DNA from 4 places in the Bradyrhizobium sp. 930_D9_N1_4 genome. Region 3 is predicted to be linked to each of the others. Evidence: predicted binding sites of a transcription regulator. Region 3 holds the regulator's gene; each other region holds the start of a gene.
The links. Region 3 encodes PhoB, which activates phosphate uptake and scavenging genes when phosphate is short. Its sites were predicted from a motif close to TGTCATNNANCTGTCAT; they were not measured.
Positions count from the first base shown of each region.

Region 1: AB7532_RS24580 (UDP-2,3-diacylglucosamine diphosphatase) is a predicted target of PhoB. The motif match lies at 3,802-3,818, and genes of this name have one in related genera.
Region 2: AB7532_RS30635 (YdcH family protein) is a predicted target of PhoB. The motif match lies at 2,493-2,509, and genes of this name have one in related genera.
Region 4: phnF (phosphonate metabolism transcriptional regulator PhnF) is a predicted target of PhoB. The motif match lies at 5,052-5,068, and genes of this name have one in related genera.

Region 1 is NZ_CP197236.1:5,148,968-5,156,625, forward strand. It holds gene AB7532_RS24565 (caspase family protein) at 1-623, shown strand, start outside; gene AB7532_RS24570 (threonine/serine dehydratase) at 862-1,845, opposite strand; gene AB7532_RS24575 (glycosyltransferase family 4 protein) at 1,908-2,951, opposite strand; gene AB7532_RS24580 (UDP-2,3-diacylglucosamine diphosphatase) at 2,965-3,777, opposite strand; gene thiD (bifunctional hydroxymethylpyrimidine kinase/phosphomethylpyrimidine kinase) at 3,995-4,795, opposite strand; gene AB7532_RS24590 (PAS domain S-box protein) at 5,079-7,058, shown strand; gene AB7532_RS24595 (Lrp/AsnC ligand binding domain-containing protein) at 7,155-7,400, shown strand; gene AB7532_RS24600 (PqqD family protein) at 7,494-7,658, shown strand, end outside.
Region 2 is NZ_CP197236.1:6,432,267-6,439,924, reverse strand. It holds gene AB7532_RS30665 (5-(carboxyamino)imidazole ribonucleotide synthase) at 1-90, opposite strand, end outside; gene purE (5-(carboxyamino)imidazole ribonucleotide mutase) at 87-575, opposite strand; gene AB7532_RS30655 (GGDEF domain-containing protein) at 717-1,454, shown strand; gene AB7532_RS30650 (hypothetical protein) at 1,451-1,702, opposite strand; gene AB7532_RS30645 (hypothetical protein) at 1,727-1,933, opposite strand; gene AB7532_RS30640 (YdcH family protein) at 2,059-2,265, opposite strand; gene AB7532_RS30635 (YdcH family protein) at 2,596-2,778, shown strand; gene AB7532_RS30630 (NAD(P)/FAD-dependent oxidoreductase) at 2,890-3,993, opposite strand; gene AB7532_RS30625 (sensor domain-containing protein) at 4,199-6,886, shown strand; gene AB7532_RS30620 (glycerol-3-phosphate dehydrogenase) at 6,921-7,658, shown strand, end outside.
Region 3 is NZ_CP197236.1:699,843-707,500, reverse strand. It holds gene argF (ornithine carbamoyltransferase) at 1-368, opposite strand, end outside; gene AB7532_RS03280 (aspartate aminotransferase family protein) at 368-1,570, opposite strand; gene AB7532_RS03275 (GcrA family cell cycle regulator) at 2,026-2,538, shown strand; gene phoB (phosphate regulon transcriptional regulator PhoB) at 2,612-3,325, opposite strand; gene phoU (phosphate signaling complex protein PhoU) at 3,349-4,065, opposite strand; gene pstB (phosphate ABC transporter ATP-binding protein PstB) at 4,077-4,898, opposite strand; gene pstA (phosphate ABC transporter permease PstA) at 4,895-5,746, opposite strand; gene pstC (phosphate ABC transporter permease subunit PstC) at 5,751-6,740, opposite strand; gene pstS (phosphate ABC transporter substrate-binding protein PstS) at 6,889-7,658, opposite strand, start outside.
Region 4 is NZ_CP197236.1:6,844,469-6,852,126, reverse strand. It holds gene AB7532_RS32610 (chloramphenicol acetyltransferase) at 1-364, opposite strand, end outside; gene phnC (phosphonate ABC transporter ATP-binding protein) at 538-1,347, shown strand; gene phnD (phosphonate ABC transporter substrate-binding protein) at 1,413-2,348, shown strand; gene phnE (phosphonate ABC transporter, permease protein PhnE) at 2,438-3,322, shown strand; gene phnE (phosphonate ABC transporter, permease protein PhnE) at 3,349-4,164, shown strand; gene phnF (phosphonate metabolism transcriptional regulator PhnF) at 4,290-5,018, opposite strand; gene phnG (phosphonate C-P lyase system protein PhnG) at 5,137-5,601, shown strand; gene phnH (phosphonate C-P lyase system protein PhnH) at 5,606-6,214, shown strand; gene AB7532_RS32570 (carbon-phosphorus lyase complex subunit PhnI) at 6,218-7,321, shown strand; gene AB7532_RS32565 (alpha-D-ribose 1-methylphosphonate 5-phosphate C-P-lyase PhnJ) at 7,318-7,658, shown strand, end outside.

The DNA.
Region 1 (7,658 bases), 4.4 Mb from region 3:
ACATCAACCCGACCTTCAAGATCGGCAATCTCGGCCAGCCCAAATACATGCCGCTGCAGCAGGGCAACAATGGTGGCCAGATCAACGGCAATTTGCCGATCGTGCAGAAGCCGGGCGACAACAACGGCATCGGCAAGCTCGGCAATGGCGGCCAGATCGGCAACCTGCCTTCAGGCAACAACCAGCCGAACGGCACGCCGTCGCAGAACCCGGGCAAGATCGTCACCCTGCCTGCGCCGACCAACACGACCAACGGCAATGGCGGCATCGGCAAGATCGTGACCCTGCCCGCAACCAACAACAACCAGAACGGCGCCAACAACAATGCCGGCACCACCAATGGCAGGCCTGGCAAGATCGTGAGCATGCCGGTGAATGTCGGCAAGGGCGGCTCGAACGTCGATGCGAAGCCGGTGACCGTTCAGACGCAGAACAACCCGATCCGCGTCAACAACGGTGCGAAGATCAACAACACCCAGGTGAACAAGGTGCAGAACAGCCGCCCGCAGTTCAACACAACCAACCGGATCGTCAACAACGGCGGCAACAACAACTTCCGCCAGTCGATGAACCAGTCGCAGGGCAATGGCGGCGGCAACAACCACCGCGGCTTCATGCGCTGATGCCACGAAGAAGGTGCGCTCCCTCTCCCGCTTGCGGGGGAGGGTCGGGGAGAGGGTGCTTCCGCAAAGAGACTCCCCAAGAGGAGGAACCCCCACCCGGCGCTTCGCGCCGACCTCCCCCGCAAGCGGGAGAGGTTGCACCGAGCAAGCGGCAAGTTGGAATCCACCAAACGACAAACGCAAAGAAGGGGCAGAGCGGAAACGCTCTGCCCCTTCTTCATGTCAAACGATCAGAACCTCAGGCCACCAGCTCGGCGAACAGATCCGCATCGACGTTGCCGCCGGAGAGCACGATGACGACATTCTTGCCGGCGACGTCGAGACGCCCTGCCAGCAGAGCGGCAAGGCCCACCGCGCCGCCGGGCTCCACCACGAGCTTCAGCTCGTGATAGGCGAACGCAACGGCCGCACCGACTTCCTTGTCCGATGCGGTGACGCCACGCGCCAGCAGCTTGCTGTTGATCGCAAAGGTCATCTCGCCGGGGATCAAGGCCATCAATGCATCGCAGATGGTACGGCCCGCGGGCGCATGCGGCTCGCGGTGACCCGCGGTCAGCGAAATGCTGTGATCGTCGAACGCCTCGGGCTCGGCCACCACGATCTGGGCCAACGGATACCGCGCCTTCACGGCCGTCGCGACGCCCGCGATCAGGCCCCCGCCGGAGGCCGGCGCCACCACGATGTCGGGCGAAAGGCCGAGGGTTGCCATGTCTTCCGCGATCTCGCGGCCGGCGGTGCCCTGCCCCGCAATCACGAAGGGATCGTCATAGGGCCTGACCAGCGTCGCGCCACGCTTCTCGGCGATGCCGCGCGAGATCGCGTCGCGGTCGTCGTTGTAGCGGTCGTACAGCACGACCTCGGCCCCGTAGGATTTGGTGCGCTCGCGCTTGGACAGCGGCGCGTCCGCAGGCATCACGATGGTCGCCTGCATGTCGAGGATCTTAGCCGCCGCCGCCACGCCCTGGGCGTGGTTGCCGGAGGAGAACGCGACGACGCCGCCGGCGCGCTTGGCCTGCGGGATCGAGAACACTTTGTTGAACGCGCCACGGAACTTGAAGGAGCCGGTGCGCTGGAGCATCTCCGGCTTCAGGAACACTTTGGCACCGACGCGCTCGTTGAGCACGGGAAAGGACAACAGCGGGGTGCGGACGGCGAAGGGCGCGAGCACGCGCGCGGCGGCATCGATATCGGCTGGGCCGATCGGGAGGAGCTGTTCGGTCATGACAGACCTTATCGCGGCCGATGAGGCGCGGGCAAGACACCTCCGCGCGAGGATTTCCCCTCTCAGGCGACGAAGCGTGGCTGTTCCACACCATTCCGGCCCGGCAGCACCGCGCCAACCGCCAGAATGCTGTCCACGAACGCTTTCGCCGAGGCCTCCCAGGTGTAACTGGAGGCGAATTCGACGCAGTCCTGACGGGAGATGCCGAGCGCGGTGAAGCAGGCGTTGCGGAGATCGTGATCCAGCGCCCCGACCGGGGCATCTCCGATGACGTCGCGGGGTCCCTTCACCGGGAACGCCGCCACCGGCAGGCCGCTCGCGAGCGCTTCGAGCAGGACCAGGCCAAAGGTGTCGGTTTTGCTGGGAAACACGAAGACGTCGGCGGCAGCGTAGATATCTGCAAGTTCCTCGCCGTGCTTCTCGCCCAGGAAGATCGCATCGGGATAGGCTTCTTCCAGCGCGACACGCGCGGGGCCGTCGCCGACGATCACCTTGGTGCCGGGCAGATCGAGCTCGAGGAACGCTTCGAGATTCTTCTCCACGGCGACGCGGCCGACCGACAGGAACACCGGCCCCGGCAGACAGAGATCGATGGCGCGCGGATGGAACAGGCGGGTGTCGACGCCTCGCGGCCACAGCGCGACATTGGCAAAACCGCGCTCGCCGAGTTCGCGGGCCAGCGCCGGCGTTGCCGCCATCACGGCACGGCTGGGTGCATGAAACCGACGCAGCGCCCGCCAGATCAGGGATTCCGGCACCGGCACCCTTGCGCGGACATATTCGGGAAAGCGGGTGTGGAAGCTGGTCGTGAACGGCAGCTTGCGCTGGCGGCAATAGCGGCGGACCATCAGGCCGATCGGCCCTTCCGTCGCAATATGGATGCTGTCCGGCTGCGCCTCCGCGATCAGCTTGGCGATGCGCGCCGGGCGCGGCATCGCGAGCCGCAGGTCGCGATAGCTCGGCATTGCAAACGTGCGGAACGATTGCGGGGTCAAGAACGTGAACTCGACGCCGAGCGCTTGCGCTGCGTCAGCGAGCTTGGTCAGCGTCCGAACCACACCGTTGACTTGCGGGTGCCAGGCGTCGGTCGCGACCAGGATGCGCATCAGGCTGCCTTTGTCATGCAGCTCTGGCTGCAACCTGCGGGACCTGCGCCGGCTTTTGCGCGTGATCCGCCCAGGTGATGATCTCGAAATGGCCGTCGTCGTGCTCGACCAGCGCCGTGCAGCTCTCGACCCAGTCGCCGCAATTCATGTAGCGGATGCCGCCCTCGTCACGGATCACGGCGTAGTGGATGTGGCCACAGATCACGCCGTCGGCGTCGTGACGCCGCGCTTCGGCGGCAAGCGCCTGCTCGAACGCACCGATATAATTGACGGCGTTCTTGACCTTCTGCTTGGCCCATTGCGACAGCGACCAATACGGCACCTTGAACATGCGCCGGAAGAAGTTGACGAAGCGATTCATCTGGATCGCGAAGTCGTAGGCCTTGTCGCCGAGATGGGCGAGCCAGCGCGCGTTCTGCACCACGAGGTCGAAGATGTCGCCGTGGATGACGAGGTAGCGCTTGCCGTCCGCGCCGGTGTGCACGGTGTTCTCGACCACGTCGATGCCGCCGAAATGCGTGCCGTAATAGTTGCGCAGGAACTCGTCGTGATTGCCGGGGATGTAGATGACCTTGGCGCCCTTGCGCGCCTTGCGCAGCAGCTTCTGGACCAGGTCGTTATGCGATTGCGGCCAGTGCCAGTTCGATTTCAACGCCCAGCCGTCGACGATGTCGCCGACGAGATAGATCGTATCGGCATCGTGATAGCGCAGGAAATCGAGCAGAAGATCGGCTTGAGAACCGCGAGCCCCGAGATGAACGTCGGAGATGAACAACGTGCGAAAGCGCCGTTCCGGGCTCTCGTCACTCACATCGTAACTTCCCATGCGCCAGCCTGTAACAAATGTCCCGTGACAGGGGGATGACAGATTGAACCCTTGAGGCACCCTCAGATACGAATCAGACCTTGCCTCGCCCTCCCCGCGAATATCAGTCGCATGCGACAATCAGGCGACATGGCGCCGCAGAGGCCTTGCGGAAGATGCGAAACAGCATGGCTTGATGGGTTAACGGCGGGATCAGTCGCGCCGTGCGAAGCCCGCGTCAGTAAAACTTGTGGAAATGATGGACCGGCCCGTGGCCGTGACCGACGCTGAAGCGGTCGGCGGCCGCGATCGCCGCGCTGATCCAGGCCTTGGCGCTGCGCACGGCCTGATCGAGATCCTCGCCTTTGGCGAGGCCCGCCGCGACTGCCGACGACAGCGAGCAGCCGGTGCCATGGGTGTTCCTAGTGGCGACGCGCGGTGCGGCGAGCGCGATCGTTCCTTCGCCGCTGACGAGATAATCGATGCTCTCGGCGCCCTGGCCATGTCCGCCCTTGATCAGCACCGCCCGGCAGCCGAGCGCGAGCAGCCGGCGTCCCTGAGCTTCGATCGCGGCCTCGCTTGCCGCGACCGGCTCGTCGAGCAGCGCCGCGGCCTCCGGCAGATTGGGCGTGATCACCGAGGCCAGCGGCATCAGTTTTTTGCGCAGCGCCTCCACGGCCTCGGATGCCAGCAGCCGGTCGCCGGAGGTTGCGACCATCACGGGATCGAGCACGATATGGCGCGGCCTCCAGCGCGACAGCGCGGCTGCGATCGCATCGATGCTTGCGGCCTGCGCCACCATGCCGATCTTCACCGCACCGACCTCGAGGTCGGAGAACACCGCATCGATCTGCGCGGTGACGAATTCGGCCGGCACCGCGTGAATGCCGGTGACGCCGCGCGTGTTCTGCGCCGTCAGCGCCGTGATGGCGGATGCGCCGTAGACGCCGAGCGCGGCAAAGGTCTTGAGGTCGGCCTGGATGCCGGCGCCGCCGCTCGAATCCGAGCCGGCGATGGTGAGCGCCACGGGCGTCGTCATGGGGCGGCTTTCCGGGTTGTCGAGGCGGAACCTCGCGAGATCATCGCCTGTCCTTAGCGCGCCCCCGGAATGCCAGCAAGCTGCGAATCAGGCGGATGCAGGGCCGCGCGGCATTGTCGTCCCGCAGACGTGCACATCCACCGAAATATGACCTCGGCATCGCCCGGCCTTGGCGTATTCATTCGAATGAGTGAAACGTTGATGGATTCGTCAGCGACACGTTGATGCAAGCCGGCTTCTTGGTGCAGGCCGGCTTCGTCCTTCATCCTCTCGGGATCATGCCATGTGGGCCTACTTCGAACGCCTTCTCGACTCCTCGATGTTCTCACCGCACGGCATCTGCCTGCTGTGGGAGCCCGAACTGATCTGGCTCCATGTCCTCTCGGACGCCCTCATCGCGGCAGCGTATTTCTCGATCCCGTTTGCCCTGACGATCCTGGTCACCAGGCGGCGCGACCTCCAGTTCGGCTGGGTCTATTGGGCCTTCGCGGTGTTCATCATGGCCTGCGGCCTGACGCATGTGCTCTCGATCTACACGCTGTGGGTCCCGATCTACGGCATCGAGGGTCTGGTCAAGGCGGCGACCGCGGTGGCATCCGTGTTCACCGCCGGCGCGCTCTGGCCGCTGTTGCCCAAAATCCTGACCATCCCCTCCCCGTTCGAGCTCCAGAAGGTTCAGGCCGCGCTCGAGGAGGAGGAGATCAAGAGCCGGGATGCGGCGCAGCTGCTCCGGCAGGTCGGAGACGCCCAGCGCGCGATGCGTGAGAGCATGACGCGCCTCACCGCAATCGTCGACACCGCGGTCGACGGCGTCATCCTGTTCGACGCGCAAGCCCGCATTCTCCTGTTCAATCCCGCCTGTGAAAGGCTGTTCGGCTATCGCGCCGACGAGGTCATGAATCTCGACATCGGCATGCTGATGTCCGACGAGAAAACGCTCCCATCCAGCGGTCAGGCGCGGCGTTTTGCGACCGGGGAAGCTGTCGGCCTGCGCAAGGACGGGTCACACTTTCCGATGGATCTGTCCGTGGGCCAGGCGTGGCAGGACGGCGAGCTGATCTATGTCGGTATTGTCCACGATCTGACCGCGCGCAAGCTGACGGAGCAGCAGCTCCAGCAGGCGCAGAAGATGGAAACGGTCGGCCAGCTCTCCGGCGGCATCGCCCACGACTTCAACAATCTGTTGACCGTCATCATCGGCAACGCCGAGCATTTGAGCGAACAGCTCAAGGCCCGGCCCGACTTGCGGCAGTTTGCCGACGACATCTGCCAGTCGGGCGAGCGTGGCGCAGAGCTGACACAGCAGCTGCTCGCGTTCAGCCGCCGCCAGTTGCTCCAGCCGCAGACCATCGACTGCCGCGAGCTTCTCGGATCCATGTCCAAGCTGCTCAAGCGCACCTTGCGTGAAAACATCGAGATCAAGACGGCGTTCGGTCCGGGCACGATCCGTGCCTTTGCCGACCGCGCCCAGCTCGAATCTGCCGTGCTGAACCTAGCGCTGAACGCGCAGGATGCCATGCCGTCGGGAGGACATCTGACGCTGAGCACGGAGCCGGCTGCGATCGACGAGGACTATCGCACCCTGCATCCGGAAGTGACCTCCGGCAGCTACGCCCTGATTTCCATCACCGACGACGGCGAAGGCATGACGCCCGAGGTCATCGAGCACGCCTTCGAGCCGTTCTTCACCACCAAGGAGGTCGGCAAGGGCTCGGGCCTCGGCCTCTCTATGGTCTACGGCTTCGCAAAACAATCCGACGGCCATGTCTCGATCTACAGCGAGCAGGGTCTGGGCACGACGGTCCGGATCTACCTGCCGCGCGCCGGCGCCGGACAATCCTCAGGCGACATGCCGGAGAACGAAGACGCCGCGCCGCGCGGCCACGAGACGATCCTGATCGCGGAGGACGATCCGTTCGTGCGCTCCTCGGTCATCCTCAGGGTCGAGGCCCTCGGCTATCGCGTGGTCGCTGCCGTAAACGGCAAGGAAGCCTTGCAGCGGCTGCGCACCGACCCCGGCATCGACATGCTGTTCACCGACATCATCATGCCGGGCGGCATGAGCGGCTGGGAGCTCGCCGAGCAGGCCCGGCGAATCCGCCCGTCCCTGCCGGTGTTGTTCACCTCCGGCTATGCGCTGGAGACCCTGGTCGAGCAGGGCCGCGCGCAGGCGCAGGCGGTGGTCCTGACAAAACCCTATCGCAAGGCCGAGCTGGCGCAGCGGCTCCGGGACGCATTTGCCGCGGCCACTGTGACCTCATAGGGCACCGGACCGGCATCTGGCGGCCGGCGCGCCCGCTTGCTAAAGCGGGGCGATTTTGGCCTATTATCCGCCAGCGATGCCTTCGGAGTGACTGCTATGGTTCCCTTTTTCGTCCAGATCAAATGCAAGCTCGGCCAGTCCTATACGGTCGCCAATGCGCTTGCCGAAGCCGAAATCGCCTCCGAGATCTACTCCACGGCCGGCCATTACGATTTGCTGGTGAAGTTCTACGTCGACAACGACACCGACATCGGCCACTTCATCAACGAGAAGGTGCAGGTGCTGCCCGGCATCCAGGACACGCTCACCATCATCACCTTCAAGGCGTTCGGCGCGAGCTGACCGGCCGCAATTGACATCAGCCGTATGGTGGTTGCGACGCCGGACGCCTGTGCTAGCGTCCGGCCATTGGAATTGGACTGAGTACTGCAAGCCATGGCTCTCACCACGACGGTGCCGCTGCTGATCAGCCAGCAATTCGATAGTGAAGTGGTGCTCGCCAACTATCAGAACGGCGTCTACTACAACCTCGACGGCGGCGCGGCGCAGATCTGGCTCGGGTTGAAGGCCAACCGAACGGTTGAGGAGATCGGCAGTGCG
Region 2 (7,658 bases), 5.7 Mb from region 3:
AGCCATGGCCAGCATCCGCCCGAGTTGTCCGCCGCCGAGGATTCCAATGGTGTCGCCGGGCTTCAGCGTCACCTGCTTTGCGTCAGTCACGCCTTGTCCTCCGGGCGTTCGGCAACCGCCTCGGTCTGCGCCTTGCGCCAGGCGGCGAGGCGATCGGCCAGCGCCGGATCGGCCAGGGCCAATACGGCGGCCGCCAGCAGCGCGGCATTGATCGCGCCGGCCTTGCCGATGGCGAGGGTGCCGACCGGGATGCCTGCGGGCATCTGCACGATCGAATAGAGCGAATCGATGCCCTTGAGCGTCCTGGATTCGACGGGAACGCCGAACACCGGTAGTTCCGTCAGCGCCGCCGCCATGCCGGGTAGATGGGCCGCACCGCCGGCACCGGCGATGATGACCTTGAAACCTGCGGCCTTGGCGCCCTTGGCGAAGGCAAACAGCCGGTCGGGGGTGCGGTGGGCCGAAACGATGCGGGTGTCGGCGGTGACGCCAAGCGCTGCAAGCGTGTCGGCGGCGTGCCGCATCGTCTCCCAGTCAGACTGGCTTCCCATGATGATGGCGATCGGCGCGGTCATGACGTCAATTGTGCTCGGAAAACAGAAAGATAGGCCAGATTAACGGTTCCGGCCGGTGGCTCGCAAGGCGGTGGCAAGGAGAAGGGAATGCACTATCCTGTCTTGGTGAATCCCCGCAAGCCTTCATTGAGCAGGATGCCCATGAAGAAACCAAAAAGGGCGAGCGCTGCGAAGGCCAAAAAGGGCCGGAAAGCCAGCGCCAGCCGCGCCAAAGCCGCCTCCAAGCGCCCGGCCAAGAAACTTGGCAAGAAACCTGGCAAGAAACCGGGCAAGCCGGCCGCACGTGAAGCGTCGGCCGTCGATCACACCAGGGCGACCATCCGCGGCCTGCGGAGCAAGCTCAAGGCGGCGGAGCGCCGCGTCGCGGAACTCGAGGCCGCCGCCGACACCGATTTCCTGCTCGACATCCCCAACCGGCGTGGTTTCGAGCGCGAGCTCCAGCGGGCCATCGCCTACATGAAGCGCTACCGCGCCAGCGGCGCGCTGATCGTACTCGATGTCGATCGCCTGAAGCCGATCAACGATTCCTTCGGCCATGCCGCCGGCGACGAGGTGCTCAAGGCAATTGCCGGTGCGCTGACGCGGCAGATCCGGGCTTCCGACGTGGTCGGCCGGCTTGGTGGCGACGAGTTCGCGCTGCTGCTCTGGAATCTCAGCGAGACCGATGCCAAGGCGAAGGCCGGGATCTTCGAACAGGCGGTCGACGGCCTGTCGTTCACCTTTCGCGGCCAGCGCGTGACCGCGGGCGCGTCGGCCGGCGTCGCATTGCTGGGGGCGCAGTCCGATGCAGGCCGCGCGCTGGAGGAGGCTGACGCCGCCATGTATGTGCGCAAGGCGCACCGGCGGCACGAGCCGCGCATCAGGCTGGTCAGTACCTAAAGTGCGCTGAGGTCTTCCGGCACGTTTCCGAATTTTCGCAGCAGCTTCGCGTCGCCAAACTCGCCAGTCAGGGGATTGCCGCTGCGGCTGAACGCGACAGCGCCGGTATGGCCGACGCCGTGCGCCAGGATTTCTGCACGACGCAGAGCTGCGGTCGACGTCTGACATTCCTCGGCCGCACCTGCGACCGGCGATCCGTCCTCATCGATCAGGAACGGCAATGCAACGTAATAGGTGACATCGGACATGGGTCGGCTCCGATCGTTGGCAGCTCAGGCGGCGTTGCTCTTGCTGCGCGAGGTTTCCGGAATGCAGCCGGCTGAAATCGCGGCCTGCAATTCTTCCAGTTCGGCTTCCAGATATTCGTTGGCCATGATCAGCGCCTTGATGGTGCTGCGCAGATTGCCGTCGCACATCGCGATCGCCTGATCGCAGGCCTGTTCATAATGGCTGTTGTCGAGAAGGGCGGTTGCCGGCATCTGCGTTGTCCTTGGCTGCTTGGGCGTTTCCTGGGGGCTTTTGGGTGCCTAAATGTTCCTATTTTGTTCTTTTGGAGTCAAGCGGATTCACATGCCGCGAACGTCGCGCACACCGCCTTGCTCGATCAGGCGATGATGTCGGGCGTGATCTGGTCTTCGATGAATGCGATCCGGTCGCGCAACAACAGCTTGCGCTTCTTCAGCCGCTGCAACCGCAACAGGTCGGGGGCAGGCGATTGATGCAGTGCATCGATCGCCGCATCGAGATCTCGGTGTTCCTGCTGCAACCGGGTGAGCTCGGATTCCAGCTCACGCTCGTCTTCATTGGTCATGTCTGCGGTGGCCGAAAAACCGATAGGCGTGAGATCTGGGCTGTGGATGCCCTGTGGAAATTATCGTCCTTGCGCGACCTGATCGCAAGCGATCTCGGGCCGCCGCTCACCGATCTCTCGCGAGATATTTCGGCGATTCGCAGCAGTGTCGCGCAAGTGTATTGATATCACGGATTTTTCCGGCGTGGTTCCCTTACTCACGCTTCGTTACATATGAATTTTCAAAAATGACACTGCGACGACGGATACCCATCGACAGAACGAATCGGTGATGTAGACTTCCTTGTCCGGATCGAATCCCAAGGCTCTACCCTACCGAGGAGGTTTCGAATGACAATTCAGGCACATCTCGTTGAATTGGAACGGAAGCACAAGGTTCTCGAAAACGAACTGCACGAAGCTCTCGTGCACCTTTCAACAGACGACCTGCAAATTGTTGAGTTGAAGCGACGGAAGTTGTTGGTCAAGGACCAGATCGAGCGTTTGAAGCACACCGGCGACACGCTCCACTAGTAACCCCCGTAACAGCGTAGAGTTGATTGGACCCTTTCAGGCAGGGGTGAGAGCGATTGCGCTCATCCCTGCTGCAAGGTGCGCAGCCGCACGATCATCATCGCGTGGGACCTAGAGTCCTGCGAGACCGGCGACGTGATCCGCGATCGCGAGCGATGACGTCAGTCCCGGCGATTCGATGCCGAACAAATTGATCAGGCCTTCGACGCCGTGATCGCGCGGGCCTTGCATCAGGAAGTCCTGCGTGGCCACCGCCGGCGGCACGATCTTCGGCCGAATGCCGGAATAGCTCGGCATCAACGCGCCGTCGGGCAGCGTCGGCCAGTACTTGCGGATCGCCGGATAGAAACGCTCGGCGCGCGACGGATCGACCTCGTAATCGATCGTCTCGATCCATTCGACGTCGGGGCCGAAGCGTGCCTGTCCGACCATGTCCAGGGTGAGATGCACCCCTAACCCGCCAGGCTCGGGCACCGGATAGATCAGACGCGAGAACGGCGCCCTGGCGTTGCAGCTGAAATAGTTTCCCTTGGCGAGATAGGCCGGCGGAATCCGGTCGATCGGCATGCCCTCGATGTGGCGCGCCACATGCGTTGCCGCGAGCCCGGCGGCGTTGACGAGCAGGTCGCATTGCAACGTCATCGGGGCTTCGCCGCCGGCCTCGATCTCGATCACGCCGCCGGAAACCTTGGCACGGATCAGCGGGGTGTGAAACGCAAACGCCGCGCCGGCTTCCTCCGCCTCGCCACGCAGCGAGAGCATGTAGGCGTGGCTGTCGATGATGCCGGTCGACGGCGACAGCAGCGCGGCGTCGCAGGCCAGCGCCGGCTCCAGCGCGCGTGCGGCCTCGCCTGAGAGCAGCTGCATGTCGAGCACGCCATTGGCCTCGGCATGCGCCTTGATCGATTGCAGCTTCTCGGTCTCTTTCGGATTGGTCGCGACGATCAGCTTGCCGCAATTCTTATGGGGGATGCCGCGCTCGCCGCAGTAGCGGTACAGCGCATGCTTGCCGTCGACGCACATGCGCGCCATCCAGCTCCCGGCGCGGTAGTAGATCCCGGCATGGATCACCTCGCTGTTGCGCGAGGAGGTGATGGTGCCGATGGCCTCGGCCTCCTCGAGCACGATCACCTCGCGCCCGGCCTGGGCGAGCTTTCGAGCCACCGCGAGCCCGACCACGCCGGCTCCGATGACGACACAATCGACCCTATCCATGGTTGTGCAGAATTCTCGCTGAAGGGGCCGATGGCGCCGGTTTGCCTGGGAAACGGGCTGCGCGGCCGTTTTCCGTTAAGGAAGCATTTATCATGTCAGGGCAATTGCCGTATTTGACGTCGTATTTTTCTGTTGCGCGTACAGGCGTTTACCCGATCCAAACCCGTGAAGCCAGACAATCCGACGTTGAAATCGCGGGTGGCTGATGGCTGAGAAGAACTGGCACGTGGGCAGCACGCTTCCGATTGCGGTGCAGGCCGTCGTGTGCCTGGGCAGCGCGGTCGCGCCTGCGCGCGCCTATGCCCTCTCGGACAGCTTCGCCCCGCCGAGCTATCTCGGCAAGCTCGATCCCAATCTGGTCTGGGAAGCCCTGATCGCCGGCATCGTCATCTGTGCGTTTCTGGCCGCGATCGCGTTGTGGATTCATTCCTCGCTGCGCCGGACCAGGCGTTTGCAGTTGCGGCGCAACGCCTTCGTCTCCTCCGCCATGAACAATCTCAACCAGGGCGTGGTGATGACGGATGCGCAGCGGCGCATCATCTTCTGCAACGACCGCTATCTCGATCTCTATGGCCTGTCGCGCTCGGACCTGTGGACCGGCATGACCGGCTATGACGTCCTTGAGTTGCGACGCGCGCGCGGGGTTCTCGGCGGCGTCTCCGACGACGAGTTCTACGAGAAGGCGGCAAGCCTCAACGGCCTGATCACCGAACTGCCCGACGGCCGCGCCATCCTGGTCAAATATTTCGTGCTGCCGAACGGCGGCTCGGTCGCCACCCATCTCGATGTCAGCGAGCAGCGCAGGCTGTCGCGCCAGCTCGCCTCCACCAAGCAGTTCCTGGAAACGGTGCTGGACAACGTGCCGGCCTGCGTCGCCGCGAAGAACATCGAGGATGGCCGCTATATCTTCGCCAACAGCGCGTATGAACGCTTTTGGGGGTTTTCGCGAGATCAGGTCGTCGGCAAGAACGCGCGCGAGCTGTTCGGGCCCAAATCTGCGGCGAGCATCGAGGCGACCGATCGCGCCGCGCTGATCGCGCCCGCCGGCCAGTACCGTAACGAATTCGAAGTCGAGCGCGGCGCCACCCAGCGCATGGTGGCCTCGATCCGGATCGTGGTCCGCAACGAGAGCAACAAGCCCGAATTCCTGCTGATCGTGTTCGAGGACATCACCGACCGCCGCTCGCTGTCGCAGGAGCTGGAGAGCACGAAAAAGTTCCTGGAGCTCGTGGTCGACAACATCCCGGTCGCGCTGATCGTGGAGCAGGTCAAGGACGGCCGCTATCTGCTCGCCAACCGCAGCGCGGAGACGATCCTCAACCGCCGGCGCGAGGATGCCACCGGCCTGACCGCCTCCGACATCTTCAATCCCAAGGAAGCCAAGCTGATCATCGCGCGCGACGAGGCCGCGATCAAGAAGCGCGGGATGATCACCGAGGAGCATCCGATCTCCACCAAGGACGGCCTGCGGCTGTTCCTGACCCGGCGCGCCACCGTGCTCAGCGATGCCGGCGAGCCGCAATATCTGATCAAGACCCACGAAGACGTCACCGACCGCCGGCAGACCGAGTCGCGCATGGCGCACATGGCCTATCACGACGGCCTGACCGACCTTCCGAACCGCGCCGCCTTCCTGCAGGCGCTGACCCAGATGATCGAGGCTTGCGAAGGCACCGGGGAGGAGTTCGCCGTCCTCTGCGTCGATCTCGACGGCCTCAAGGAGGTCAACGACGTCTTCGGTCACGCGCTCGGCGACAAGCTTCTGATCGAGGTGGCCCAGCGGCTTCAGGATTCCGCGCGCGGCGGCGTGGTGGCGCGCCTGTCCGGCGACGAGTTCGGCCTGATCATCGACGGCAAGCAGCCCGAGGCGGGCCTTGCGCTGGCGCGGCAGATCGGCGAGGCCGTCATTCGAGAATTCCAGATCGACGGCCGGGCGGTCCGCGCCGGCATCACCACCGGCATGTCGATCTTCCCGCACAATGGCGCCGACGGCGCCTCGTTGCTCGCCAATGCCGGTGCGGCGCTGTTCCGCGCCAAGCAGAAGTCGCGCGGCACGATCAGCCTCTACCAGCCGGAGATGGACCAGCAGATCCGCGACCGCCGCGTGCTGCATCAGGACCTGTCGAACGCGATCAGGAACGGCGAGCTCTCGCTCGCCTTCCAGCCGCAGGGCGCTACGGGCCACAGCGTCGCCGAGAGCGACATCATCGGCTTCGAGGCGCTGGCGCGCTGGCAGCACCCGGTACGTGGCCAGGTATCGCCGGCCGAATTCATCCCGATCGCCGAGGAGAGCGGCCTGATCGTCGAGATGGGCGAGTGGATTCTGCGAGAGGCTTGCCGCGAGGCGGCGTCCTGGCCGAAGCCGCTCCAGGTCGCGGTCAATCTGTCGCCGGCGCAGTTCATGCACGGCGACGTGGTTGGCCTCGTCCATTCGATCCTGATCGAGACGGGGCTCGCGCCCGGCCGGCTCGAGCTGGAGATCACCGAAGGCGTGCTGATCGAGGACTTCGATCGCGGCCTGGCGCTGCTGCGCCGCCTGAAGGCTCTCGGGGTGCGCATCTCGATGGACGATTTCGGCAGCGGCTATTCTTCGCTGAGCTATCTCCAGGCGTTCCCGTTCGACAAGATCAAGATCGACCGCGCCTTCATCATCAATCTCGGCCGCAATCCGCAATCGGCCGCGATCGTGCGCGCCGTGATCGATCTCGGCCACGGCCTCGAAATGTCGATCGTCGCCGAGGGCGTCGAGACCCTCGAGCAACTCGCCTTCCTCGCCAAGGAGGGCTGCGACGGCGTGCAGGGCTATCTGCTCGGCAAGCCGCTGCCGATCGGGAAATATGCCGGCCTCGTCGGCCGCGCCGAAGTCATGGAGCTTGCGCTCAAGACCGGCTAATGATGAGAGCGCTTTGCTCCCATTCGACGGCTTCATGGCGGATTACGACCTTGCGATCATCGGCGGCGGCCTGAACGGTGTCAGCCTCGCCCGCGATGCGGCCGGCCGCGGTCTGCGGGTCATTCTGTTGGAGCAGGGCGATCTCGGCGGCGCAGCTTCCTCGGCGACACCGCGGCTGATTCACGGCGATCTCTCGGTGTTGGAGCGCCGCGGGTTCTGGCGGGTGCGCCGGGCACTCGCCGAGCGCAGGACCTGGCTCAGGATCGCGCCGCATCTGGTCCGGCCGATGCGTTTCGTGATCCCGGCCCATTCCGAGGAGCGCCCGCCCTGGCTATTGCGCGCCGGCCTGTATGTTTATGACGGCCTGACGAACCGGGGCGGCCTGCCGCCATCCGCGACCCTCGACATCACGCATCATCCGGTCGGCAACGCGCTGAAGCGACCGTTCGGCATGGCGTTCGAATATTCGGACTGCGTCGTCGATGATTCCCGTCTGGTCGTGCTCACGGCACTGGATGCCGCCGAGCGTGGCGCTACGATCCGCACCGGGGCGCGCTGCGTGCGTGCCGACAGGACCGACACCTGGCGGCTCGCATTGGTCGATCGTGGCCACCGCCGCGCGATCACCGCGCGGGCGCTGGCCAATGCCACCGGCGGCTGGACGCCGATGGTCGCGGACACCGTGCTGCGGCAGCCGCAGCCCGCCATGGCGGCCATGCAGATGAGCCAGATCATCGTGCCCGGATTGTTCGATTCCGGGAACGTCTACGTC
Region 3 (7,658 bases):
TATTCCGCAAGCTCCAGCAGGGCCTCGTGATTGAGGATGCGGATCATGATGGCGTCGACATAGCGCGAGAGAACGCGCGCGGTGTCGGCGATGGTCTCGCCGCGGCCGAGCTGCATCTCGGCGCCGGTGAGCATGATGGGCTCGCCGCCGAGCTGGCGCATGGCGACGTCGAACGACACGCGGGTGCGGGTCGAGGGACGCTCGAAGATCATCGCCAGCGTCTTGCCTTCGAGCGGCCTCACCGGCTGATGCGCCTTCTGCTTCGCCTTCATGGCGGAGGAGGCTGCGAGCATGCTCTTGAGCTCCGACAGCGGCAGCTCGTTGATATCGAGGAAGTGCTTCGGCGTTTTACTCGGGGACTTGCTCATCAGCTTGCCGCCCGCTTGTTGCCGGCAAGCGCAGTGCAGGCACGCTCTAACCGCCCGACGCTGTCCTCGATCTCCGCTTCGGTGACGATCAAGGGTGGCAGGAAGCGCACGACGTTGTCGCCGGCGCCGACGGTGAGCAGTTTTTCGTTGCGCAGCGCCGCGACCAGGTCGCCGGAGGGCACCACGGCCTTGATGCCGATCAGAAGCCCCTCGCCGCGCACTTCGCTGACGACATCAGGATGCCGGTCGATCACGGAAGCGAGCTTCTGCTTGAGCAGCAGCGACATCCTCTGCACGTGGTCGAAGAAGCCGGGCTTGAGCATCACGTCGAGCACGGCATTCGCCGCCGCGATCGCCAACGGATTGCCGCCGAAGGTCGAGCCGTGGGAGCCCGGCCCCATCCCGGACGCCGCATCCGCGGTCGCCAGGATCGCGCCGATCGGGAAGCCGCCGCCGAGCGCCTTCGCCAGCGACATCACGTCGGGTGTCACACCGGTGCGCCGATGCGCGAACAGATCGCCGGTGCGGCCCATGCCGGTCTGCACCTCGTCGAACGCGAGCAGCAGGCCCTTCTCGTCGCAAAGCTGGCGCAACGCCCTCAGGAAGGAAGGCGTCGCCGAGCGCACGCCGCCCTCGCCCTGGATCGGCTCGATCAGGATGCCGGCGGTCTGCGGACCGATCGCCTTCTTCACGGCCTCGATGTCACCGTGCGGGATCTGGTCGAAACCATCCATCGGCGGTCCAAAACCTTCGAGATATTTTGCCGAGCCCGTCGCAGCCAGCGTTGCCAGCGTGCGGCCGTGGAAGGCGCCTTCGAAGGTGATGATGCGATAGCGTTCCGGGTGCCCCTTGGAGAAGTGATGATGGCGGACCAGCTTGATCACACCCTCCAGCGCCTCGGCGCCGGAATTGCAGAAGAACACGAAGTCCGCAAAGCTCTCATGGCACAGGCGCGCGGCAAGCTTTTCGCCGTCCGGGCTCTGGAACAGGTTCGACATGTGCCAGAGCTTCGTCGCCTGCTCCTGCAACGCCGTGACCAGCGCGGGATGGGCATGGCCGAGCGCGTTCACGGCGACGCCGGAGGTAAAATCGAGGTAGCGGTCGCCATTGGTCGCGATCAGCCAGCAGCCTTCGCCGCGCTCGAAACCGAGGTCGGACCTGGCGAAAACGGGGAGCAAATGCGGCGCTGCGCTGTTAGTCATGACGGTCACTTGATTGTTGCGGACGGTGTGAGCGTGCATTGCGCAACGCACCATCAACCGGCCCGGAAAACGAAACGTGCCGCCTTTTAAGGGCGGCACGTGGGGCTATCTTATGCCTGGCAAGACGGGTGTCAATGCCGCCCGGAAAGCCTCGCGAAACGCAGAATCCGTAGTCTTGCGGTGGCGATTTGCGGGATTTTCGCCACGGAACATGTGGAAGCGAGTCGGCGGACTCTTGCGCGTGAGTCACGCCATATTGTAGCGTTTGGCTTGTCAGATACGACATCTCGTGCGGCAGTTCTGATCCCAAGAGTCCTCTTGTACCGGCGTAAGCGTTCGGGCGTTCAAGTTGCGCCCGGCGAGCCTTAAGGGATTCTGGCGGCACGGGTTTTTCGAAGCTTAGGCATTCGCTGTGCGGCCCCAGGATGGCAGGCGCCGGCGAAGGAAAGGGTGCAATGACGGTTTTGACCTGGTCGGATGATCGCGTCGAGCAGCTGAAAAAGCTCTGGGAGGCCGGACTTTCGGCCAGCCAGATCGCGGCAGAGCTCGGTAATGTCACCCGCAACGCCGTGATCGGCAAGGTGCACAGGCTCGGCCTGTCCGGCCGCGCCAAGAGCCCCTCATCCGCTGCGCCCCGGCCGCGCAAGGCGCGTCCCGCCCAGCACATGATGCGGGTGAGCCGTCCCATCGCACGCGGCAACACCGCGCTGGCGCAGGCCTTCGAGGTCGAAGTCGAGGCTGAACCGGTTACTTACGACAACGTGGTGCCGATGAGCCAGCGGCTGTCGCTGCTGGAGCTGAACGAAGCCACCTGCCACTGGCCGGTCGGCGATCCCTCGAGCCCGGATTTCTTCTTCTGCGGCGGCAAGGCGCTCTCGGGCCTGCCTTACTGCGCCCAGCACTCGCGCGTCGCGTATCAGCCGGCCGCTGATCGTCGCCGTGCACCGGCAAAGCCCGGGCCGCGCTGAGCACGGCCTCAGGCGACATCGAGAAAAAGAAAAGCGCGCCATCCGGCGCGCTTTTTTGTTGGCTTATTGGCCGTTAGCTTGACGCCTGCTCTGCCTTCGCAAAGCGGTCGTCGAGCGCGTAGCCGGCGCCGCGGACGGTGCGGATCGGATCCTGCTCGCGGCCGAGATTGAGCAACTTGCGCAGGCGGCCGATATGGACGTCGACGGTGCGCTCGTCGATATAGATGTCGCGGCCCCAGACGCTGTCGAGCAGCTGCTCGCGCGAGAACACCCGGCCCGGATGCTCCAAGAAGAACTCCAGCAGGCGATATTCGGTCGGGCCGAGATCGATCGGCCGGCCCGAGCGCGCCACGCGGCGCTTGTCGCGGTCGAGCTCGATGTCGCCATAGGCGAGCACGGTGGCGAGCCGCTCGGGGCTAGCGCGCCTGAGCAGGCCCTTCACACGCGCCAACAGCTCCGGCACCGAGAACGGCTTGACGATGTAGTCGTCGGCACCGGTCGCTAGCCCGCGGACCCGCTCGCTCTCCTCACCGCGTGCGGTGAGCATGATGATCGGGAGCTGCTTGGTCTCGGGGCGGGTACGAAGCCGCCGGCACAATTCGATGCCTGACAGCCCCGGCAGCATCCAGTCGAGCACGATCAGATCGGGGATGTGCTCCTTGAGGCGGGTGTCGGCGTCGTCGCCGCGCATCACCGTCTCGACGTCATAGCCGTCGCCTTCGAGGTTGTAGCGAAGCAGCTCGGTGAGAGCTTCCTCGTCTTCAACCACCATAATGCGTGCGCCCATCGGGTCGTCGCTCCTTCAGGAAATCAGGTATTCGGGACCGACGTGGCGAAAGTCGTCATGTCGCCCTTCGGACGCTTGTCGGTGATCGCCTGTCCCTCGATCATGTAGAACACGGTCTCGGCGATGTTGGTGGCGTGGTCGCCGATGCGCTCGATGTTCTTGGCGCAGAACATCAGATGGATACAGAACGAGATGTTGCGCGGATCCTCCATCATGTAGGTGAGGAGCTCGCGGAACAGCGATGTGCAGATGGCGTCGACTTCCTCGTCGCCCTTCCACACCGCCATCGCCGCCGGCAGGTCGTGCGCGGCGTAGGCGTCCAGCACCGACTTGACCTGCTGCTGCACGAGGTCGGTCATGTGCTCGAGGCCGCGGAACAGTTTGAGCGGATGGAAGTCCGTCTCCAGCGCCGCGACGCGCTTGCCCATGTTCTTGGCGAGGTCGCCGATGCGTTCGAGATCGGTGGCGACGCGCATCGCGCCGACGATCTCGCGCAGATCGACCGCCATCGGCTGGCGGCGTGCGATGGTGAGAACGGCACGCTCCTCGATCTTCTTCTGGAGCGCGTCCAGCTCGGCGTCGATGGTGACGACGCGCTGACCGAGCGCGACGTCGCGGCGGATCAATGCGCCGACGGAATCGACGATCATGCGCTCGGCGATGCCGCCCATCTCGGCGACCAGGCGGGTGAGTTCCTGCAGGTCGGTGTCGAAGGCTTTTGCGGTATGTTCAGAACCCATGTCCCGTCTCCTCAGCCGAACCGGCCGGTGATGTAATCCTGCGTGCGCCGATCGCTCGGCGACGTGAAGATCTTGTTGGTGTCGTCGAACTCGATCAGCTCGCCGAGATACATGAAGGCGGTCTTGCCGGAGACGCGCGCCGCCTGCTGCATGTTATGGGTGACGATCGCGATCGTGTAATCCTCGGACAGCTCCTGGATCAGCTCCTCGACCTTGGCGGTCGAGATCGGGTCGAGCGCCGAGCAGGGCTCGTCGAACAGGATCACCTCGGGCCGTACCGCGACGGTGCGGGCGATGCAGAGGCGCTGCTGCTGGCCGCCGGAGAGCGACAGGCCGGAGGCATTGAGCTTGTCCTTGACCTCGTTCCAGAGCGCGCCGCCACGCAGCGCCTTCTCGACGCGGCCATCCATCTCGGATTTCGAGATCTTCTCATAGAGGCGGATGCCGAACGCGATGTTCTCGTAGATCGTCATCGGGAACGGCGTCGGCTTCTGGAACACCATGCCGACGCGGGCGCGCAGCAGATTGAGGTCCAGCCTGGGGTCGAGGACGTTGGTCTGGTCTAGCATGAGCTGACCGGTGGCGCGCTGGCCCGGATAGAGGTCGTACATCCGGTTGAAGATGCGCAGCAGGGTCGACTTGCCGCAGCCCGACGGGCCGATGAACGCCGTGACGCGGTTGGCGCCGAGCGTCAGGTTGATGTTCTTCAGCGCGTGGTGCTCGCCGTAATAGAAATTGAGGTTGCGAACCGTCACCTTGGCCGGAGCTTCGGGCAGCGGCTGCGAGCCGGGATGGACGGAGGCCGTACTGACGGAAACAGACATGTCGCTCATTTTGCAGTCCTCTCGGCGCTCAGGATGCGTGCGCCAATGTTCAGGGCAAGCACGGTCAAAGTGATCAGCAGGGCGCCGCTCCAGGCCAACTGCTTCCAGTAGGCATAGGGGCTCTGCACGAAGTTGTTGATGGTCACCGGCAGGTTGGCCATCGTCTTGTTCAGGCCCAGGCTGAAGAATTGGTTCGACAGCGCCGTGAACAGCAGCGGCGCGGTCTCGCCGGCGACGCGGGCAGTCGCCAGCATCACGCCGGTGATGAGACCCGACCGGGCCGCACGATAGGCGATCCGCTTGATCACCAGCGAGCGCGGCAGGCCGAGCGCGGAAGCCGCCTCGCGCAGGGGATTCGGCACCAACAGCAGCATGTCCTCGGTCGTGCGCAGCACCACCGGGATCACGATGACGGCAAGCGCAAGGCTGCCTGCGATCGCCGAGAAGCCGCGCATCGGCACCACCACCGCGCCATAGATGAACAGGCCGATGATGATCGAGGGCGCCGAGAGCAGGATGTCGTTGATGAAACGGATCACCGAGGTTAGGCGATCGTTGCGGCCGTATTCGGCAAGATAGGTGCCGGCGAACAGGCCGAGCGGCGCGCCGATGCCGACGCCGATCACCGTCATGATGACCGAACCGACGATGGCGTTGCGCAGGCCGCCTTCGGTCGAGCCCGGAGGCGGAGTGTCCGCGACGAAGAGCTCGAGGTTCAGGCCGGCCAGGCCGTTGAAGAGCAGCGTGACCAGGATCAGCGCGAGCCAGGTGACGCCGAAGACGGCTGCGGCAAAGCAGAGCCCGCGGATGACGACGTCCTTGCGGCGACGGCGCGAATAGATCGGATTGAGGGCCATGACTTTACTTCCCCGCCTTCTTGTCGAGCCGCATCAGCATCAATCGCGCCGCAGCCAGCACGAAGAACGTGAGTACGAACAGCAGGAGACCGAGCAGGATCAGGCCGGACTGATGCAGGCCATCGCTCTCGGCGAACTCGGATGCGATCGCCGCCGAGATCGTGGTGCCCGGCGCGAAGATCGATGAGGAGATACGGAACGAGTTGCCGATGATGAAGGTGACCGCCATGGTCTCGCCGAGCGCGCGGCCCAGCGCCAGCATGACGCCGCCGATGATGCCGACGCGGGTGTAGGGGATGACCACGCTGCGGACGACTTCCCAGGTGGTGCAGCCGACGCCGTAGGCGGCTTCCTTCAGCACCGGCGGCACCGTCTTGAACACGTCGACCGAGATCGAGGTGATGAAGGGCAGCACCATGATGGCGAGGATCAGCGCGGCGTTGAACATGCTGAGATAGGACGGGGGACCCGCGAAGATCGCGCCCAGCACGGGGACGCCGTCGAAGATCCTGATCATGAAGGGCTGGAACGTGTTGGCCAGGAACGGGCCGAGCACGAAGAAGCCCCACATGCCATAGATGATCGAGGGAATGCCGGCGAGCAGCTCGACCGCCATGCCGATCGGGCGGCGCAGCCATTGCGGGCAGAGCTCGGTGAGGAATATTGCAATGCCGAGACCGACCGGAATGGCGATCAGCATCGCGATGAAGGAGGTGACGAGCGTGCCGTACATCGGGCCGAGCGCGCCGAGCACAGGGGGATCTGCTGACGGCGCCCAGCGCTGCGTCCACAGGAAGGAGAAACCGTATTCCTTCATCGCCGGGAAGGCCCCGACGATCAGCGACAGGATGATGCCGCCGAGGATCAGCAGCACGGAGATCGCGCTGAGCCGCGTGATCCAGTAGAAAGTGACATCGCCGAGCTTGAATGCGCCTAACGCCTTGGCGCGATCATAAGGTCCAGCGGCATCAATTACATTGCTCTCGACAGCCATCTCAGCCACGCCGATCCCCTGTACTGACTATAAGTGTTTTTGAATTGCCGGTCTCGTGCCCCGGGCACGGCGCGTCGCCGATCCGGGGCCGAAACCTTGTCGTTCACGGTGCAGCCGCCCCGGCTGCACCGTGTTGGTCGAGGAGAGATTAGCTCTTGATCTCGGCAGCCCAGGTCTTCTCGACCAGGGTCACGACGCCTTCCGGCATCGGGATGTAGTCGAGCTCTTCAGCCGCCTTGCCGCCGCTCTTGAAGGCCCAGCGGAAGAACTTGATGGCTTCCTGCGAGGCCGCCTTGTCGGTGGCATCCTTGTGCATGAGGATGAAAGTCGCTGCCGTGATCGGCCAGGACTTCTCGCCGGGCTGGTCGGTCAGGATGACGTAATAGCCGGGAGCCTTGGCCCAGTCGGCGTTGGACGCGGCCGCCTGGAAGGCTTCGACGGTCGGCTGCACCGGCTTGCCGGCCTTGTTGACGAGACCGGTGTAGGTCAGCTTGTTCTGCTTGGCATAGGCGTACTCGACGTAGCCGATCGAGTTCTTCGTCTGGCTGATGTTGCCCGACACGCCTTCGTTGCCCTTGGCGCCGACGCCGACCGGCCACTCGACCGCGGTGCCTTCACCGATCTTGCTCTTCCACTCCGCACTGGCCTTGGCGAGGTAGTTGGTGAAGTTGAAGGTGGTGCCCGAACCGTCCGAGCGGCGGACCACGGTGATGGCGTCCGAGGGCAGCTTCAGGCTCGGATTGAGCTTCTTGATCGCGGCGTCGTCCCACTTGGTGATCTTGCCGAGATAGATACCGGCGAGGGTCTCGCCGTCGAACACCATCTCACCGGGCTTCACGCCCTCGATGTTGACGACCGGAACGATGGCGCCCATCACCATCGGCCACTGCACGAGGCCATCCTTCTCGAGCTGCTCGG
Region 4 (7,658 bases), 6.1 Mb from region 3:
CACCATGGCCGATCCAGACATCATGGCCGATATGGACATGATGCTGGCGCCGCCAGTCGAAGAATTCCGCGCCGTCGCTCTCGCCGGGGAAGTAGGCGCTGGAACGGTAAGTGAAGTGCGCCTGGGTCGCGCGTTGCATCGGATGGTTGCCCGGGTTGATGCGGGTCATCGCCGCAATCGAGCAAAACTTTCCGATGGTCGTGTAGGTGATCTGCGCATCGTTCACCACGTAGGAGTAATCGCCCATCGTGACTTCGTTCAGGATCGTGCGCGCGCCGACTTCGGTATAGGCACCGAGCCTGGTCTCATGCAGCTTGGCGGACGTGTCGATGGTCGGTTGAACCGAGAGCGCCTTTCCGGCCATGTTACGTCCGTATTATTAGGGCGGGCGTACCTCTTCGAGTGGCCCGATGACAATGTCATGACGCGGCGATGACAGGGGATGAGGTGTGTTGGATCGCCGCACCGCAACGCGCGTGTCACACAAGTGTCAACTGCGAGCGCTAGCGGTGGGTCCCAGCTACTCTGGAGCCCTGCATGCTGGTGGTTGAAGGTCTGACGTGCCGCTTCGGCGCAAAAGCCGCGGTGGACGACGCTTCGTTTCAAGTTTCCCCCGGCGGCTTCGTCGGTGTGATCGGGCGCTCCGGCGCCGGCAAGTCGACCATGTTGCGCATGATCAATCGCCTGGCGACGCCGACGCAGGGCCGCATCCTGTTCGACGGTCTCGACGTCACCGCGCTGCGCGGCAAGGAGCTGCGGCAGTGGCGGGCACGTTCGGCCATGATCTTCCAGCAGTTCAACCTGGTCGGCCGGCTCGACGTTCTCACCAACGTCCTGATGGGACGCCTCGCGACGATGCCCGCCTGGCGCTCGCTGACGCAGACCTGGCCCGAGCAGGACAAGGCGCTGGCGATGTCGGCGCTCGAGCAGTTCGACATCGCCTCGCTCGCCGCCCAGCGTGCCGACCAGCTTTCCGGCGGCCAGCAGCAGCGCGTGGCGATCGCCCGCGCGCTGGTGCAGCAGCCCGACATCATCCTGGCCGACGAGCCGATCGCCTCGCTCGATCCGCGCAACACCAAGATCGTCATGGATGCGCTGCTGCGCATCAACAAGCATTTCGGGATCACCGTGCTGTGCAACCTGCATTCGCTCGATCTCGCGCGCACCTATTGCGACCGGCTGATCGGCATGGCGCAGGGGCGCGTGGTGTTCGACGGCGCGCCGGTTGAGTTGACCGACCATGTCGCGCGCGAGCTCTACGATCTCGAAGCCGCCGACGTCATGGGCGGCCATTCTGCACCGGCGCCCGAGGGCGTTCCGGCGCTTGGAACAGCCGCGGCCGCCTGAGCCGTGCCGCATCTGTTTCGTTGCCAGTTTTGCGTCAACCGACCCCAACCGATGAAGAGGGTATCATGATCACTCGCAGAGTCATTCTTGCCGGCGCCGCCGCGCTTGCGTTCACCGCTTCCGCGTCCGCCGAAGACTGGAAAGCCAAATATCCCGAGCTGACCTTCGCGGTCGTCCCGGCCGAGAACGCCTCCGGCGTCACCGAGCGCTGGGCGCCGTTCATGAGCTATCTCTCCAAGGAATTGGGTGTGAAGGTCACGCTCCGCATCGCCAACGACTATGCGGCGGTCATCGAGGGCCAGCGCGCCGGCAACATCCATATCGCCAGCTACGGCTCGGCCTCGTTCGCCCGCGCCCGCCTGACCGGCGTCAAGACCGACGCCTTTGCCAACGACATCAATGCCGACGGCTCGACCGGCTACTATTCGGTGTTCTTCGTCAAGGCGAACAGCGCCTACAAGAGCATCGACCAGCTCAAGGGCAAGAACCTCGGCCTCGTCGATCCGAACTCGACCTCCGGCAACAACGTGCCGCGCTTCGAGCTCGACAAGATGGGCATCGCCGACGCCGACAGCTATTTCGGCAAGGTCGTCTTCACCGGCAGCCACGAAAACGCGATCCTCGCGCTGTCGCAGGGCACGGTTGACGTCGCCGCCAATCAGTGGACCAGCGACGATGATTCCACGCTGGCGCAGATGCTGACCAAGAACATGCTGAAGAATGCCGACGGCTCGGCGATGAAGAAGGACGATTTCCGCATCATCCACAAGTCGGCGGCGATCATCAACGGCCCCTATGCCTATAACTCCGACCTGCCGGACGACGCCAAGGCGGCGATCACGAAGGCGTTCTTCGATGCGCCGGCCAAGGACAAGGTAGCCTTCGATCGCCTTCAGGATGGCCAGAAGAAGGGCTTTCATTCCGCCGCCACCAAGGATTGGGATGGCACGATCGAGCTGATCAAGTTCGTCGATGCATTGCGTAAGAAGAAGGCGTCCTGAGCTTTCGGGACGAGCTACTTGAGCCGGGTCGATGGACCCGGCTCTTTCTCTTTGGACTTCCCTTTTGACCCGTCACTTTCCCTGACCAGATGACCGTCGCGGTTTCGATCCTCCCCGAGCATCAGCTCGCCGTGCTCAACGCCGCATATTGCCAGGCGGTCGCGCGCAGGCGATGGCGCCTGCTGTTCGGCGCCGCGGTGTTCGCCGCCGCGCTGCTTCTCGCCGCGGTCGGCGCGGAAGTGAATTTGCCCACGCTCTTCAAGCATTTCGGCAATTTCATCAGCTATTTCGACCGCATCCTCACGCTCGACACCGGTCAGCGGGTCTGGACCGATGTCGGCGAATGGCTGTGGGGCTGGCGCAAATGGCTGAAGATGCTCGGCGAGACGCTGCTGATCTCCTATGTCGGCACGCTGATCGGCGCGACCCTGGCCTTTGCCTTGAATTTCTTTGCGGCCGAAAACACCTCGCCCTCGCCCTGGCTGCGCTTCGTGGTGCGGCGCCTGCTCGAATTCGCCCGCACCGTGCCCGGCATCGTCTTCGCGCTGATCTTCGTGATCGCCTTCGGCCTCGGGCCGATGGCCGGCGTGCTCGCGATCGCGATCCACTCGACCGGCGCGCTCGGAAAGCTGTTCTCGGAAATCGTCGAGAACGCCGACATGAAGCCGGTCGAAGGCATCCGCTCGACCGGCGCGAGCTGGCTTTCGTGCATGCGCTTTGCCATCGTGCCGCAGGTGACCGCGGGCTATGCCAGCTACGCGCTGCTGCGCTTCGAGATCAACGTCCGCGAAGCGTCCGTGATGGGCTTCGTCGGTGCCGGCGGCATCGGGCAGGAGCTCGTCGTCGCCATCCGCAAGTTCTATTATTCGGACGTCAGCGCGATCCTGCTTACCATCATCATCACGGTCTTCATCATCGACATCAGCACCGGCTGGCTGCGCGGCCGCCTGTTCGGGAAGGAGGCGCGGACGTGACGCCGCAGGAGGTCGATCCCGCGCAGATGCGCGCGCGCTACCCGGATGTGTTCGACCGTCCGGCCTCGGCGCGGCTCGCGATGCCGGCGATGATCGTCGCGGCGTTCGCGATCCTGGTCTACGGCCTCGTCGATCTCGACTTCTCGCCGTCGCGGTTCTTTGCAGGGCTGAGCCAGCTCGGCTGGATCAGCATGATGATGATTCCGCCGGATCCCGGCTCGTCGCTGCCGATCTATCTGAAGGCGCTGGGCGAGACGCTCTCGATCGCGCTGCTCGGCACGACATTGGCCGCGGTGTTCGCGCTCCCGGTCAGCCTGCTGGCCGCGCGCAACGTCATCCCTTCGCAGATTCTGCGCTTCCCCGTACGGCGTTTCCTGGATTCGATTCGCGGCGTCGATACGCTGATCTGGGCGCTGGTCTGGATCAACGTCGTTGGCCTCGGCCCGTTCGCCGGCGTGCTCGCCATTGCCGTCTCCGATTTCGGCGCCTTCGGAAAATTGTTCTCGGAGGCGATCGAGGGCGCCGACCAGAAGCAGGTCGAGGGCATCCGCGCTTCCGGTGGCAGCCCGTTGCACGAGATCCGCTTCGGCCTCTTGCCGCAGGTCCTGCCCGTCATTGCCGGCCAGGTGCTCTATTTCATCGAATCCAATACCCGCTCGGCCACCATCATCGGCATCGTCGGAGCCGGCGGCATCGGCCTCCAGCTCGCCGAGCAGATCCGCGTGCTGGAATGGCAGAAGGTATCGTTCCTCATTCTGATGATTCTGGTCGCGGTCGCCGCGATCGATTTCATTTCGAGCAAGCTGCGGTTTGCGATTATCGGGCGAAGGGCTGTGGCCTGAGCACCGGTGCCGTAGGGTGGGCAAAGCGCAGCGTGCCCACCATTTTCAATGATCGAGAAAGATCGTGGGCACGGCGCTGTCGCGCCTTTGCCCACCCTACGGCTCCGGTATCGGGGAGAGAGTCCCTACGACTCCACCAAAAACTCCACCCGCTCCGCCGCGAATCGCGAATGCTTCGTCATCAGCGGCTTGCCTGCGAGATCGTGGTCGGTGGCGTCGACCACCAGGATCGGCCGTCCGAGCGGAAGATCCAGCCGTGCCGCGTCGGTCGCATCCACGATGCCGGCCGTGATCCTTGTCGCGCCGCGGCGGTAGTCGCGGACGCCGTAATGTTCGAGCAGCTTCGTCATTGAGCGCGTCGCGGCGAATACCTCGCCGGCGCCCGGAAACAGTTCGGCCGACATCCAGGTGGTGGAAACGCAGATCGGCGTGCGGTCGGCGAGGCGGATCGCCTCGATCCGTACCAGCGGCGCGCCGGTTTTCAAGCCGAGTTCCCGCGCCAGCTCACGGGTCGCGACGTCATCGGAGGCCTCGATCATCCGCCCATGCGGCTCGCGGCCGTCGGCACCGACGATCTCGGAGAAGCGCGTGCGCGAGCGCAAGGGATAGGCGAGCTTCTGCGCTTCGACATAGGTTCCGCTGCCGCGCTCGGCGCGCACGATGCCGCGCTCGGCAAGCGCGGCCAGCGCGCGCCGCACGGTGTGGCGGTTCACCCGATAGGTTTCGGCGATCTCCATCTCGCCCGGCAATTTGTCGCCGGCCGCAAAGCGGCCGTCGGCAATGCCGCGCTCGATGCCGTCGGCAACGAGGCGCCACAGCGCGACGCCCGAGGAGGCGGTGTCCTGCATGCTCATGTCGCCGGCAACCTACTCCAGAAATCACACCTTTGTCACGAAACAGTCATGGCGTTTGCGTATCAAGTTGTCTAGTATCATAGACAACTTGGATTCGGCAAGTTCTGCAGAAGGCTCGGTGGATTTGGTGACCCAGCACAACAATCAGCAAGCCCAGCGCCAGGCCGCAATGGCGGTGCTGGCGCATGCGGAGGCGGGCGAGATCGCCGCCCGCCTCCGCAACTTCGCGCTTCCCGTCCACCAGGATCTGCGCGCGCCGGAAAACGGTCTCGTCATGCTGCGCGGTCGGGTCGGCGGCGACGGCGCGCCGTTCAATCTCGGCGAAGCGACGGTGTCGCGCGCGGCGGTGCGGCTCGCGAGCGGCGAGGTCGGTTTCGGCTACACGCTCGGGCGTGACGGTGAAAAGGCCCGTCTGATCGCGCTGTGCGACGCGCTGGTGCAGTCGCGGGATTTCGGCGATGCGGTGGAGCGCGATGTTATCGCGCCGTTGCGCGAACAGCTGACGGTTCAGCGCAAGCAGGCGGCGGCCGAGACCGCCGCGACGAAGGTTGATTTCTACACCATGGTGCGCGGTGAGGGGTGAGGTCATGACCACGATTGCCGAACTGCCCCCGGGCTTCGTCGATAAGGTGTTGTCGGCGCAATCGACCTTTCGTTCCGTCATGGACGCGATGGCGCGACCGGGCTCGGTCCAGCGCATCGTGCCGATGGCGGGAACGGCCGGCCCCATGATGCGCGGCACCGCCGCGATCGCGCTGACGCTGTTCGACCACGACACGCCGCTATGGCTCGATGCGCGCATGTCGGACAGCTCCGAGGTCGTGAAATGGCTGAAGTTCCACACCGGTGCGCCGGTCGTGCCGGACTCCTCGATCGCGAGCTTCGCGCTGATCAGCGACGGCGCCCTGCTTCCGGCGCTCGAACGCTTCGCGCTCGGCACCAACGAATATCCGGACCGATCGACCACGGTGATCCTTCAGGTCGAGAGCCTCGACAGCGGCCGCAGCTTCGAGCTGCGCGGCCCCGGCATCGACGGTGTCGCGACGCTTCAGGCCTCGATCAAGCCGTTCGACCTGTTCGAGCGCCTGCGCATGAACGATCCGCTGTTTCCGCGCGGCATCGATGTGGTGCTGGTCGCCGATGACGCCGTGGTCGCGATCCCCCGCACCACGCGTGTCGTGAGCAAGGAAAGCTGAAGCATGTATGTCGCAGTCAAAGGCGGCGAACGCGCCATCGAGAACGCCCATCGCCTGCTCGCCAATGCCAGGCGCGGCGACCAGAGCGTTCCGGAGGTCTCGCTCGACCAGATCACGGAGCAGCTCGGGCTTGCCGTCGACCGCGTCATGAGCGAAGGCTCGCTCTATGATCGCGAGCTCGCGGCGCTGGCGATCAAGCAGGCCCGCGGCGATCTGATCGAGGCGATCTTCCTGGTCCGCGCCTTCCGCGCCACCCTGCCGCGTTTCGGCGCGAGCGAGCCGGTCAACACCGGTGCGATGCGGGTGCAGCGGCGGGTGTCCGCGACCTTCAAGGACATTCCCGGCGGCCAGATCCTCGGGCCGACCTTCGACTATACGCATCGCTTGCTCGATCCCTCGCTGGCCGAAGGCTTCGTGCCGGAAGTGCCGGCAACGGCCGAGGCTTCGACGGCGCCGACGCCGCGTGTGACCGACATTCTCGGTCGTGACGGGCTGATCGAGTCCTCGCCGCAGGCCGAAGACGGCGCCGGCGTCGGCGATCTCACCCGCGAGCCGCTGAATTTTCCGGCGGACCGTGACCTGCGCCTGCAAAATCTCGCGCGCGGCGACGAGGGCTTCCTGCTTGCGATGGGCTATTCCACCCAGCGCGGCTATGGCCGCAATCATCCCTTCGTCGGCGAGATCCGCTTCGGCGAGGTCGAAGTCGAATTCTCCGCGGAGGACGTCGGCTTCGCCGTGCCGCTCGGCGCCATCGAGCTGACCGAGTGCCAGATGGTCAACCAGTTCAAGGGCTCGGCGACCGAAGCGCCGTGCTTTACCCGCGGCTATGGCCTCGCCTTCGGCCAGAGCGAGCGCAAGACCATGTCGATGGCGCTGGTCGATCGCGCGCTGCGGGCTCGCGAGCTCGGAGAAGACGCCGTGGCCCCCGCGCAAGATGAAGAGTTCGTGATGTCGCATTCGGACAATGTCCAGGCGACCGGCTTCGTCGAGCATCTGAAGCTGCCGCATTATGTCGACTTCCAGTCCGAGCTCGGTCTGCTCCGCAAGCTGCGCAAGGAATTTGCCGAGGCCAATGCGCCCGATGCCATGAAGGAGGCCGCGGAATGAACGCGCCCGCCTACAATTTCGCCTATCTCGACGAACAGACCAAGCGGATGATCCGCCGCGCGATCCTCAAGGCGATCGCGATCCCCGGCTACCAGGTGCCGTTCGCCAGCCGCGAAATGCCGATGCCCTATGGCTGGGGCACCGGCGGCGTGCAGGTCACGGCCGCGATCCTCGGCCCGCAGGACGTGCTGAAGGTGATCGACCAGGGCTCGGACGACACCACCAACGCGATCTCGATCCGCAAATTCTTCGCCAAGACCGCCGGCGTCGCCACGACCACGGCGACGATTGACGCGACCGTGATCCAGACCCGTCACCGCATTCCGGAGACCTCGCT